3 regions of the Parabacteroides sp. CH2-D42-20 genome follow, and region 2 is predicted to be linked to each of the others. Evidence: riboswitches for the same ligand, from Rfam matches in the RefSeq annotation. Region 2 holds a riboswitch; each other region holds the start of a gene.
The links. Region 2 has a riboswitch for cobalamin ahead of D7V92_RS00440 (TonB-dependent receptor). Riboswitches for the same ligand answer to the same signal wherever they lie in the genome.
Positions count from the first base shown of each region.

Region 1 (4,208 bases), on a different contig from region 2:
AGGTTTTCCCCCTTTATGGAATAATAAGATTGTGTTATTTTGATATTTTTGTGCGAAGATGGCGATGATCTTGCTTTTTGTGATAGCTGTTAGGCTTGAAATTGAACTTTTTGTAAAGTGAACTTTGCAAAAATCATACGTTTTGCTTGTCGCACTCTTAAAGAATTATAAAATAGTCTTTAAAATTATCCATCTATGATAATTTGATTAATTTTATGGTGTCACAACGATAAAAAGAAAGCTAAAATGGTTTGAGTGTGATAAATTGAAATAGATAAGAGATTAATAACATTAGCAATATAATATGTAAATTTAAGGTTATGTCAACAGTAAGATTTAGTCAGGTTACATTTGCTACTAAATCGTGGGTAGCAGAAGCATGGGAAAAGATGGTAGTGGAATTGTTTAGCGGCCGTGTCGTAGCGGAAGTCAAACAATTGGATGAAGTATGTGAATCAAAGTGGGAAGTAGAATTGAAGAAGCTTCAAAACGAGGTTCATTCTTTATGTCATCATGCGATCCATCAATTGCTCCCGATAGCCGGCTCTTATCAACAGGCATTACTGGATGACGTTGCCCAAGCCTATACGGTATACGCTCCGGAAGAAGCAGAGTCTATCTTCAACCGGGGAAACCAAGCGATCGAGGATATCAAGGACATGTATCGGGTATTCGCTACAACGCTTGTAAAATGCGTGAGGCGAACCGTAAAGTAAGCGAGTTGGAAGATATGCACGCAAAAGCGATCATGTATCATAATTCAGTGAAACCTTATATGGATACACTTCGTTTCCATATCGATCAGCTTAAGCATATATTGCATGTAGCGTAATAAGATGGGCTGTCCGGGTTTGGTTACTCTCCGGGCAGCCTTCTTCTTTTAGCGAGGTTGGATAATCAGTAGGGAGAAATAGGGGAAATCCTTGGAATGTATAGTGGTGATATCAGTAGTATAATATTCTTTTCCTGTTCCAACATTCTCGAAATAATGAAAAACCGCCTTATCCGCATACTGCCGGATACAAGTATGAATAGCCTCTTGGCAACCCGGTAATTTCATGATGACGATGATCATTCCATTTTCTATTTTTGCCGAAAGTTCATCGAACGACGCAGTCCCGGGGATTACGTTAATTTGCTCCTCTTGTTTTACGATATGTATCCCGGCCAAGGCACCTGCCGCTATAAATGCCGGAATTCCTGCGATTCGATCGACCGGGATTCCTGCTTCCTCGAATTTATCGTATACATATTGTATAGATGAATAAAAACCAGCGTCTCCCTCGGCGACGATCACGATTTGTTTTCCTTTCAAATATTCAGCTTGGGCATCCAGAAACAATTCGTTATAAGCGTTTAACGCATCTGTCCGTTCCTTACTCATTGGCAAAATAAACGGATGGATCAAGGATTCGTCTACCTCAATAGCTTTCAATATATCCGTCGCCCGAGATATGATTCCATGCTTGCCTTGTGTAGCAGGACAATAGATAATATCAGCCTTTTGTAATGTTTTAAGCCCTTTCAGCGTAATTAATTCCGGATCACCGGGACCTAATGAGACGAAGTGAATAGGATGATTCATGTGTATCTGTTTTTATTTGAAACGCAAAAGTCCTTAAAATTGCGGATGTATACAAATATTCTTACTACTTTTGTCGCTGTAATAGGCTCCGCTTATCTCTTTTTCCGGGAGGCGGATTAAAAGGGAACCGGGTGAGAATCCCGGACAGACCACGCTGCTGTGAACTTCTAAACATTCGGACAATACCTTGGCCACTGGTTTCGTAATCGGGAAGGCGTCCAGAATGGAAGTAAGTCAGAAGACCTGCCGGTTCATAAATAAATGTTGCTGTCCCGTGGAGCAGGACGAGAGTAACTGTCAATGATCAACTGTCAATTAAACAAGGATTATGAATAAGTTTATAGCGGGTGGATGCTTGCTTTTATCGGTATTGACTTTATCATGTACTTCAGGTATCCGTGAAAAAGGAGAAATAGGGAAGACGGCTTCCGTAGAGCAATCCGCATTCTCGCAAGAGCAGGTTAAGCCTTTATACGCCCAAGGATTCAAGCTTACCTATGCGGATCAATATGTCTTGGCTGATATTCAAGATCCTCAAAACGAGGAAAGCACCACGTTTCATTATGCGTTCGTAAAAAGAGGTTCGAAACCCACGGGGATTCCCGTTGATTATACGATGATAGAGCTTCCTATCCGAAGTGTTATCTGTATGACTTCCCTGCAATTATCGAATTTTATTAAATTGGGTGCCTTGGATAAGGTCGTTGGGATTACCAGTACACGGCATTTGTTCAATAAAGAGATGAACGAACGCCTGAAAGAAGGTAAAACCGCAAAGATCGGTATAGAGGGAAATTTCGATAACGAGGTTATCATGAGTATGAATCCTGATTTGATCCTTGTATCGCCATTCAAGCGGGGAGGCTATGAGACGCTGAAAGACGTGGGTATCCCCTTGATTCCCCATTTGGGTTATAAGGAGACTACGCCATTGGGACAAGCTGAATGGATCAAGTTCATAGGCTTGTTGTTAGGGGTAGAGAAAGAGGGCAATGAGCGTTTTGCCGCCATTGAGAAGAGGTATAATGAATTAAAGGAACTTACGGCGGATGGCAAGGTTAAAAAATGTCCGATCGTTTTTAGTGGCGAGTTACGGGGTGGAAACTGGTATGCCGTAGGAGGAAAGAGTTTCTTGGCACAGCTTTTCAAGGATGCCGGCGCTGATTATTTCTTGAAAGACGATGAGCGATCCGGTGGTGTTACATTAGACTTCGAGACGGTCTATAACCAAGCGGACGATGCTGATTTCTGGCGTATCGTGAATAGTTTCCCGGGAACGTTTAGCTATGAGGCATTGAAAGAGCAAGATCCTCGTTATGCGGATTTCCGTGCGTTCCGGGAGAAAGGGATTATCTATTGTAATATGAAGAACACGCCGTTTTATGAGAGTATGCCGACAGAACCGGAGATCGTCCTAGCGGATTTGCTTCATATCTTTCATCCGGATTTATTACCGGATCATGAGCCGGTCTATTATTCTCGACTTAAATAAGGAACGCTGATGAAACATTCAAATACCCTATGGATGCTGGCGATTGTCACGGCTATTTTTGTTCTAATCTTTTTGAATTTGGTGTTGGGGTCAGTCTCTATTCCTCTTCAATCGGTTTGGCATATTATCTGGAATTCAGGAAATGAGCCTATTACATGGCAGAATATTATCTGGAAATCCCGACTACCACAGGCATTGACAGCGTTGGTAGCGGGAGCAGGCTTATCCATCAGCGGCTTACAGATGCAAACCGTTTTCCGTAATCCATTGGCCGGACCTTCGGTCTTAGGTATCAGTTCGGGAGCGAGCATGGGTGTCGCTTTCGTGGTGTTGTTAAGCGGTAGTTTAGGGGGCGTTGCCTTGAGTAAACTTGGTTTTATGGGGGAGATCGCCTTATCGATAGCGGCCGTGATCGGTTCCTTATCCGTGATGGCGCTGATCGTGTATGTTTCCCAAAAGGTAAAAGGAAATGTCACGTTGTTGATTATCGGTGTGATGATCGGTTACGTGGCAAACGCCGTGATCGGTGTACTTAAATTCTTTAGCGTCGAGGAGGATATCCGTGCATACGTGATTTGGGGATTGGGTAGTTTCGCCCGTGTTTCCGGTAATCAGATGACGTTGTTCGTGATTCTTATGACAGTCTTGATCCCTCTCTCGTTCCTGCTTATCAAGACCATGAACTTGATGCTTCTTGGGGATAGCTACGCACGCAATTTGGGACTTAATATCAAGCGGGCCCGTTTGTTGGTTATCACCTCGGCCGGGGTCCTTACGGCGATTGTCACGGCTTATTGCGGACCTATTATCTTCTTGGGGCTAGCCGTTCCGCATTTATGCCGGGCCATATTTCAAACTTCCGACCATCGGATTTTAATGCCTGCGGTCTTATTCGCCGGTGCGGCGTTGGCGTTGATCTGTAATTTGATCGCCCGTATGCCGGGGTTCGAGGGAGCGTTACCTGTCAACTCGGTAACCGCTTTAGTAGGTGCTCCTGTAGTGGCCTCGGTATTATTTAGAAAACGAAAGAATGAATTGAACGAGTAAGATGAAACAAGATACGATTCATATTAACGGACTTTCGATCGGTTACCATTCTAAGAGTAGTACAAAGCTGGTAGCTAAAGGTAT
Region 1 is NZ_RAYG01000005.1:128,748-132,955, reverse strand. It holds gene D7V92_RS04745 (hypothetical protein) at 321-716, shown strand; gene D7V92_RS22415 (hypothetical protein) at 692-832, shown strand; gene D7V92_RS04740 (precorrin-2 C(20)-methyltransferase) at 881-1,585, opposite strand; cobalamin riboswitch at 1,652-1,851, shown strand; gene D7V92_RS04735 (ABC transporter substrate-binding protein) at 1,914-3,077, shown strand; gene D7V92_RS04730 (iron ABC transporter permease) at 3,087-4,124, shown strand; gene D7V92_RS04725 (ABC transporter ATP-binding protein) at 4,126-4,208, shown strand, end outside.
Region 1: it holds a riboswitch for cobalamin, as region 2 does, so the genes downstream of both, D7V92_RS04735 (ABC transporter substrate-binding protein) here and D7V92_RS00440 (TonB-dependent receptor) in region 2, are expected to answer to the same signal.

Region 2 (4,208 bases):
AGAAGTTCGGGAAGAAACGACGGGCGGTGACCTTGCAGGCCAATTGGTAAAGATCGTAGTTACGGTCTTCCGGCAGATAGCTTACGCCTCGTTTCTTTTTCCATATCTGGATCGGGAAGATAGCGGTCTCGCCGTTACCTACGCCTCTGTAAGTGCTTTTTAATAACTCCCGGATGATGCAACGACCTTCCGCCGAGGTGTCGGTCCCATAATTGATGGAGCTGAATACCACTTGGTTGCCTCCACGGGAATGGATCGTGTTCATATTATGGATAAAAGCCTCCATCGATTGGTGTACACGGCTTACCGTGCGGTTGATGGCATGTTGTATAATGCGTCTATCACCGCTTAATCCATCCAAGGTCTGTGTCTGGTAATCGTCGATAGGCTTATTATATAAGTGGGAGAAATCCTGTCCGTATAAATCCTCTAAGGTCTTTACTTCCTCGATAAAGCTATTACGTACGTAAGGTGCTAGGTAGAAATCGAACGCCGGTATCGCCTGTCCGCCATGCATCTCGTTTTGGGCGGTCTCTAGAGAGATACAGCCAAGGATGCTTGCGGTTTCGATTCGTTTAGCCGGACGTGATTCGCCATGACCGGCGGAGAACCCGTATTTCAGGATGCGATCCAACGGGTGTTGTACGCAGGTCAAGCTTTTAGTCGGATAATAATCTTTATCATGAATATGGAGGTAGTTGTTAGATACGGCTTCCTTGACCTCTTCGCTCAATAAATAGTCATCTACAAACGGCTTGGTGGTCTCGCTGGAGAATTTCATCATCATGCCGGCGGGTGTATCGGCGTTCATATTCGCGTTCTCACGGGTGATGTCGTTGGATTTGATATTGATAATCTCCAAGAACATATCCCGTGTTTTCGCCTTGCGGGCTACGCTTCGCTGATTTCGGTAAGCGATATATTTCTGCGCTACGTCCTTCCGGCTACTGGCCATCAATTCCAGTTCCACGGCATCTTGAATCGCCTCTACGGTCATTTGAGGTTCTCCCTTGAATGAGATATGATCTGTGATCTGGCGAATCAGTTGCATATCTTCTCCCTTGTCTGTATGCAACATGGCTTTACGGATAGCGGTTACTATCTTCTCCTCGTTGAAGCCAACGATACGCCCGTCCCGTTTAACAACTGTCTGTATCATGATGTCGATTAATTTGTGATTGATTATGCGTGCAAAGGTATCTTATTACACTATATGATTTTCTTTTTGGAAAACTTTTTGCTGATTAAATTATGTTAAGGTGTTAATTTGTAGTGCGTTGTGAAAAGTTTTGGAAAACTTTGTGTCTTGTATGATTGCTTTTGTTTTCCTTTTTGGCGATGTGGTGTGTTGTAAGCTTCTCTTTGTAAAGCTTTTAAAGAACATAAGCTGGGATATATTTTTGTTTATATAAAATAATTCATACTTTTGCCCCCGTTTTGGTGATGACGTAAAACCATCCGGTTTCGTCATAAAGAGGGAATCCGGTGTGAATCCGGAGCAGTGCCCGCTACTGTAAGCTTTTGTAAAGTAGAAAACATTTCTCATACCACTGTCTGTAAAAGACGGGAAGGTCGTTTTCTACGAGGTAAGTCAGGAAACCTGCCAAGCGTTTTTATTGCTGTTTTTCTCGGGGTCAGGAAAGCGGAAATATACATAATAACAAATCGTTTATGAAAAGAAAGTGTTTGTGCGCGGCTTTAGCTGTAAGTTGTGCGATAAACGTATCATTTGCGCAGGTACGTTTACAGGGTAAGGTCGTGGATGAAAGTAATGAACCAATTCCGGGCGCGAATATCCGCGTGTCGGAATCCTTGAATGGTACAACCACGGATGCTAGCGGAAAATTTGAGCTGAACCTTCCCGATGGTAGACATCGTATTCGTGTGACTTACCTTGGCTATGAGCAAGGCGTGTATCAAACGGATCACTCGGAAAAAGATGTCGTTATTAAGCTGAAAGAAAAGTATGTGAATATCGATCAAGTGGTGGTAACCGGTACCGGTTCGCATCGCCGCATGAGTAATTCCCCTATTCCCGTGAAAGTGCTTACGGGAAAAGACTTGAAAGAGGCGAGCGTAACCAATTTCCAAGATGCGATGACCAAGCTGAATCCGAGTATCGTATTTATGGAAAACGGACAGGGGGCTACGATGAATATGAACGGATTGACAGAGAAATACGTGGTTATCTTGGAAAACGGTAAGCGTTTGGCCGGCGATGATACCTATTCCCGTATCGATATGTCTAACGTAAAACGGGTAGAGATCTTGAACGGGGCCGCTTCCGCTTTGTATGGTAGCGACGCGATCGCCGGCGTTATCAATATCATCACGGATGATTCCCGCAATAAGGTGAACGTGACGAGCAATAGCCGTTATGGTAGCAAGAACCAATTCTTGCAGTCGGTCAACGCGGACGTGAATGTAGGGAAGTTCGGTTCATATACTTCTTATCAATATCAACGGGCCGATGGTTGGCAATTAAATCCCTATACGGAGAGTAAAGGCGAGTTGGTTCCTACCAATAAGCAAGCTTCCGAGGGATTTCACCGGAACGTGATCAACCAACGTTTCACGTACGACGTTACGGATCGTTTGTCTTTTTATGTGCGTGGTACTTTCTTCGGACGTTCCAGCGATCGTCCGATGCCGATGGATAAAGTGAATACGACCAACTATGATATGAGAAAAGAGACGTTCACTTATGGGGCGGGCGCTCAATACATGATTAATAAGAACTCTTATTTGAACGCTGATTATCTGTCGGACAATCATAGTACGTATAAGGATTTCTTTGATGGAAAGAAAAGCGGAGAGAGTGATATGACGAAACGGATTCATTACCATAACTTGAATGTCAAGGGAATCTTTCGTCTGGGCAAGTATAATAAGCTTTCGGCTGGTGCGGAGTTCATTAAAGAGTTACTGAGTAGCGAGACGGATAACATAGCGGGTAAAAGTATGTACACGACCGCGCTTTATGCGCAAGACGAGATCAATATCAATGAGCATTTCCAAGCGTACGCGGGTTTGCGCTATATTTACCATGAGAATTTTAAGAGTTATGCGACTCCTAACGTGGCTTTGCTGTATAAGGTAGGCGGTTTTAATTTCCGCGGATCGTATGCGGCTGGTTTCCGTACACCTGAATTGAAAGAGTTGTATACGGAATCGGAGAAGAAAGCGTCTGGAGCGACTCGCCTTACGATCGGTAATCCGGATCTGGACCCGGAGAAGAGCGACAATTTCACGTTGAGCGCAGAATATACGATGCGGTATTTTTCTTTGTCCGTGTCCGCTTTTATGAATAACGTACGTAGCATGATTAACTATAAGATATTGGATACGGCGGAACGGGATGCTTATAACACCGCCCATGGTACGGATTATGATGAGATACAGATGCGTGCGAATATCGATAAAGCGAAGATCAAAGGTATTAACGTGACCTTCAATAGTTATCTGGGAGCGGGCTTTACCTTGAATGGTGGCTATAGTTTCATGGATGGAAAGAACGTATACGAGGATGAACCTTTGGATAAGACCGTTAAGCATAGTGGTACGGTAGCGGCTATGTGGTCTCATACTTGGAATAAGTATAAGCTGAACGTGAATTTTAACGGACGTATCCAAGGGGAACGTTATTCTACTTCTTATGGATACGCACCGAAATATTCCTTGTGGAATCTCAATACGAGCCATACGTTTAGAGCCGGCGATTTCTTGTTGGAACCGGGAGTAGGTATCGAGAACCTTTTTGATTATGTAGATGATCGTCCCTTTAATTACAATTACGCTACATTGACCCCGGGCCGTACCTATTACGTCAGCCTTCTGGTCCGTTTCAAGCAGTAAACTGTCACATGTCAACTATTAACTAATATAATAATGTATAGGGGATTTTTACGATCCATGTTTGTTTGTTCACTCCTGCTCGGGCTCGCCTGTTCATTATGGGCGAAACCCGGGCGGGAGTTTTACGCTTCCGATATCCGGGAGAGCATGGAAAAGGGAGATAAGTTAGCGATCTTGATGGTACATTTCGGGAGTGCTTACCCGGAAGCTCGTACCCAAGTACTCGATGTGATGAACAAGCGTGTCAAGGAGGCTTTCCCAGACGTGGAAGTCCGGCAGGCTTATAGCGCCCGTAGCGTAGTGAGTCGGTTGAGGGCGCAAGGTGTTTGGGTTCAGTTGCCGGCGGACGCCTT
Region 2 is NZ_RAYG01000001.1:119,498-123,705, reverse strand. It holds gene D7V92_RS00445 (anaerobic ribonucleoside triphosphate reductase) at 1-1,159, opposite strand, end outside; cobalamin riboswitch at 1,422-1,623, shown strand; gene D7V92_RS00440 (TonB-dependent receptor) at 1,672-3,855, shown strand; gene D7V92_RS00435 (sirohydrochlorin cobaltochelatase) at 3,889-4,208, shown strand, end outside.

Region 3 (4,208 bases), on a different contig from region 2:
AGGACGTACTTGTATCGAGGCTATGGCCGCTACATTAGGACATACACAATCTTTGCATACGAACGCATTGGATGAGGCGATCGCTTTGCCGACCGATTTCTCCGCTCGTATCGCTCGTAATACACAGATTTACATTCAGGAAGAGACTAAGATCTGTAAGGAGATCGACCCGTGGGCTGGTTCTTACTATGTAGAGTCTTTGACGAATGAGTTGGTACATAAAGGTTGGGCATTGATCCAAGAGATCGAGAGCATGGGTGGTATGGCGAAAGCCATCGAGACTGGTCTTCCTAAGATGCGTATCGAGGAAGCTGCCGCTCGTACACAGGCTCGTATCGACTCTGGTGTTCAGACCATCGTTGGTGTTAACAAATATCGTTTGCCGAAGGAAGATCCGATCGATATCCTTGAGATCGATAATACAGCCGTACGTAACGAGCAGATCGCCGCTTTGAAGGAGTTGCGTGCTAACCGTGACGAAGCCGCTGTTCAAAAAGCTTTGGCTGATATCACGGAGTGCGTGAAGACGAAGAAGGGCAACTTATTAGAGTTGGCTGTTAAGGCTGCCGGCTTGCGTGCGTCATTGGGAGAGATCTCCGATGCTTGCGAGGTGGTTGTAGGTCGTTATAAAGCAATCATTAGAACTATTTCAGGCGTGTATTCATCAGAAACTAAGAAAGACGCAGACTTCCAGAAAGCTTGCGAGCTTTGCGAGCAATTCGCTAAGAAAGAAGGCCGTCAGCCTCGTATCATGATCGCTAAGATGGGTCAGGACGGACACGACCGTGGCGCTAAGGTTGTCGCTACTGGTTATGCGGACTGTGGTTTCGACGTAGATATGGGACCGTTGTTCCAGACTCCGGCCGAGGCTGCCCGTCAAGCTGTGGAGAACGACGTTCACGTAATGGGCGTTTCTTCTTTGGCCGCTGGTCATAAGACGTTGGTTCCGCAGGTTATCGAGGAGTTGAAGAAACTAGGTCGTGAGGACATCATCGTTATTGCTGGAGGTGTAATCCCGGCTCAAGACTATGATTTCTTGTATAAGGCTGGCGTTGCCGCTATCTTTGGCCCGGGTACTTCCGTATCGAAGGCAGCTTGCCAGATCCTTGAGATCTTGTTAGGCGAATAAATAGAGTTTAGGCCTTACGGTTTTTAAATAAAGAGAGGCTGGACAATTGATTTTGTCCGGCCTTTTTTAGTATTGTATGCGGGTTTATGTACTTTTGTAGCGATTATTCAATTAAAAAGGGAAAGAATCATGGGAATCGTTATAGGTATAGATGTGGGAGGTAGCACGACCAAGATCGTCGGCGTGGAGGATAAGAAGATCAAGAACCCGATGTTCGTGAAAGCTACCGATCCGGTAACCTCTTTATTCGGGGCCTTCGGTAAATATATTTATGATAATAACATCTCGCTCTCGAATATAGAGAAAGTGATCTTGACAGGTGTAGGTAGCGCTTATATCGATCAACCTTTATATGGCTTACCAACCGCGAAGACGGATGAGTTCCTTGCGAATGGGCTAGGGGCGCAATATAATACGGGACTGGACAGTCTATTGGTGGTCAGCATGGGAACGGGTACCTCCTTTGTCAAGGTACAAGGCTCCACGATCGAGCATATCGGGGGATTGGGTATCGGTGGCGGAACAATCCTCGGCTTGTCTAAGCTATTATTGAAAACGCATGACTTTCACCAAATAGCGTCTTTGGCCGAGCACGGTTCCTTGAATGATATCGACTTGCATATCCGGGATATTACGCCGCATCCGCTACCCGGCCTGCCGCTGGACGTGACAGCCTCTATTTTCGGAAAAGCGGACGCGAACGCTAAGGTTGAGGATATCGCTCTCGGTATCGTTCATATGGTCTTGCAGACCATCGGGCAAGGAGCTGTTTTCGCCTCGTTAAATGGCGATATCAAGAATATCGTATTGATCGGTAACCTGACTCGCTTGCCACAATGCCCGGATATTTTCCCCCGTCTGGAGGAGATGTGCGATGTCCATTTCAAGATACCGGAGTATGCCGAGTATCGCACGGCTATCGGGGCGGCTTTATGCTATATCAGGAACCGGGAATATAAGGATATTTTTTGTGGAAAGTGTTAGGCTACATCAAAACTTTATGTATCTTTGCTACATGCTTTGTTCCCTTTCGGCAATCGCCGGATAGGGATTAAAAGGGAATCGGGTGAGAATCCCGGACAGTCCCGCTGCTGTAAGCTTCATAAACGGGTTGAGCAATACTGTTGCCACTGTTCATTCAAGTGAATGGGAAGGCGCTTAAGACCGGAAGTAAGTCAGAAGACCTGCAAGGCGTGTATATTTTCGACGGCTTCGAGGAAAGGCCGGAAGAGAACGCAAGAATCGTATCCGGTTTTTACTATTCTTTATCCAAGGTTTTCTTATCAAGTCGTCTCATGGTTTCGGATAATTATTTTGCCATAATAATTAGGGAAAGAAGCATGAATCTGACCGACGGGATGAGCTCCGTGTGTAAGATGCATGCTTTCTTTGCGTTTAAAGGACTGGGGTATTCCGTGAACACTCTATAGAGAATATTTGTTTATTATTAGAAAAGTGCGTTTATTTGCAACGAGTAATTAACAAAAGAAGTATGAATATGAAGAAAATTGTGGGATTTCTTATGGTTGCCTTGCTAGCGTTGATGGCGCTTCCGGCGAACGCTCAGCTTAAATTCGGTATCAAGGGAGGTGTGAATATATCGTCTGTTCATTTCAACTCGGACGTGTTGAAAGCGGATAACGTAACCGGCTTCCAAGTGGGTCCGATGATCGAGACGACCTTACCGTTGGTGGGTGTCGGGATCGATGCGGCGGTGTTGTATTCGCAAAAGGGTTTGGAAACGACCTCGGCTGGCGGGGTGAAGACTTCGATGAAGACGGATTATATCGATGTTCCGGTCAACTTGAAATGGAAATTCGGCTTACCGATCGTCAAGGCGTATCTGGCAGCCGGTCCGTATATCGGTTTCCGTGTAGGCGGTGATAAGTTTTGGGATATCCCGGGTTCCGTAGCGGATCAGGTGAAGGCGAAGAATTTCAGCGCAGGTCTTAACTTCGGTGCCGGCGTGGAGTTGATCAGCCACTTGCAGGTGGGTTTCAATTATGGTCTGGGACTGACTGATAACTATAGCATTGAGAAGGTGAACCTCTCCGACGGTGCCGGAAAGAACCGTGGATGGTCTATCACGGCAGCGATCTTGTTCTAAATAGGTGAAAATAAAATGAGAGAGGCTGGGCTTTAGAAGTCCGGCCTTTTTTGTTATTTTTGGGCTCGTAATGAAACACCTGTTTGAATGAAATACGCGGACGTCATACTTCCCCTTCCTTTGGAGAATAGCTATACCTATCGGATACCCGAAGATCTGGAGAGAGCCGTGACTCCCGGTTGCCGGGTGATCGTGCATTTCGGGAAGAAACGATATTATACGGCTATCGTCATGGAGGTACACGACCGGGAACCGGTATCCGATTTTGAGACGAAGGAGATCTACGCTTTGCTGGATGCCACGCCGGTGCTCCGCCGTCCGCAACTCCGTTTCTGGAAATGGATATCTTCTTATTATATATGTAAGCTGGGCGATGTGTATAAGGCGGCCTTGCCTTCCGGCTTAAAGTTGGAAAGCGAGACGGCGGTTACTTATAATGAGGATTTCGAGGCCACCGCCCCCTTGCGCCCGAACGAGCAAGCGGTACTGGATGCCTTTAGCGGGGTTTTGAAATTGACGATCTCGGAGTTGGAGAAGAAGACCGGTCTCCGAAATGTTGTCCCGATCGTCTCTTCCTTGATGGTGAAAGGGGCGGTCGAGGTGAGCGAGGAGCTAAAGCGAGGATTCGTTCCCAAGACACAGGCGTTTATCCGTTTGGCCGAGGCTTACCGGGATGAGACGAAATTACAGGCGGTGTTCGAGGATTTGAAACGAGCGAAGAAGCAAGAGCTTTTGCTGGTCAGCTTCTTGGATTTAAGCCATACCTTGAATCCCGCTTTATCGAAGGAGCTTTCCAAGAAAGAGCTATTGGAACGCAGTGGTTATACCTCTGCGGTATTGGAGGGTCTGCTGAAACGGGGTATCTTGGAGAGTTACGAGAAAGAGGTGGGTCGTTTGCAAGTATCCGTCTGCCGCTTGCAAGAGCCGAATCCGCTCAGTCCGGCGCAAGAGAAAGCCTATGGAGAGATCCAT
Region 3 is NZ_RAYG01000002.1:90,469-94,676, reverse strand. It holds gene scpA (methylmalonyl-CoA mutase) at 1-1,129, shown strand, start outside; gene coaW (type II pantothenate kinase) at 1,259-2,113, shown strand; cobalamin riboswitch at 2,133-2,336, shown strand; gene D7V92_RS01995 (porin family protein) at 2,628-3,236, shown strand; gene priA (primosomal protein N') at 3,324-4,208, shown strand, end outside.
Region 3: it holds a riboswitch for cobalamin, as region 2 does, so the genes downstream of both, D7V92_RS01995 (porin family protein) here and D7V92_RS00440 (TonB-dependent receptor) in region 2, are expected to answer to the same signal.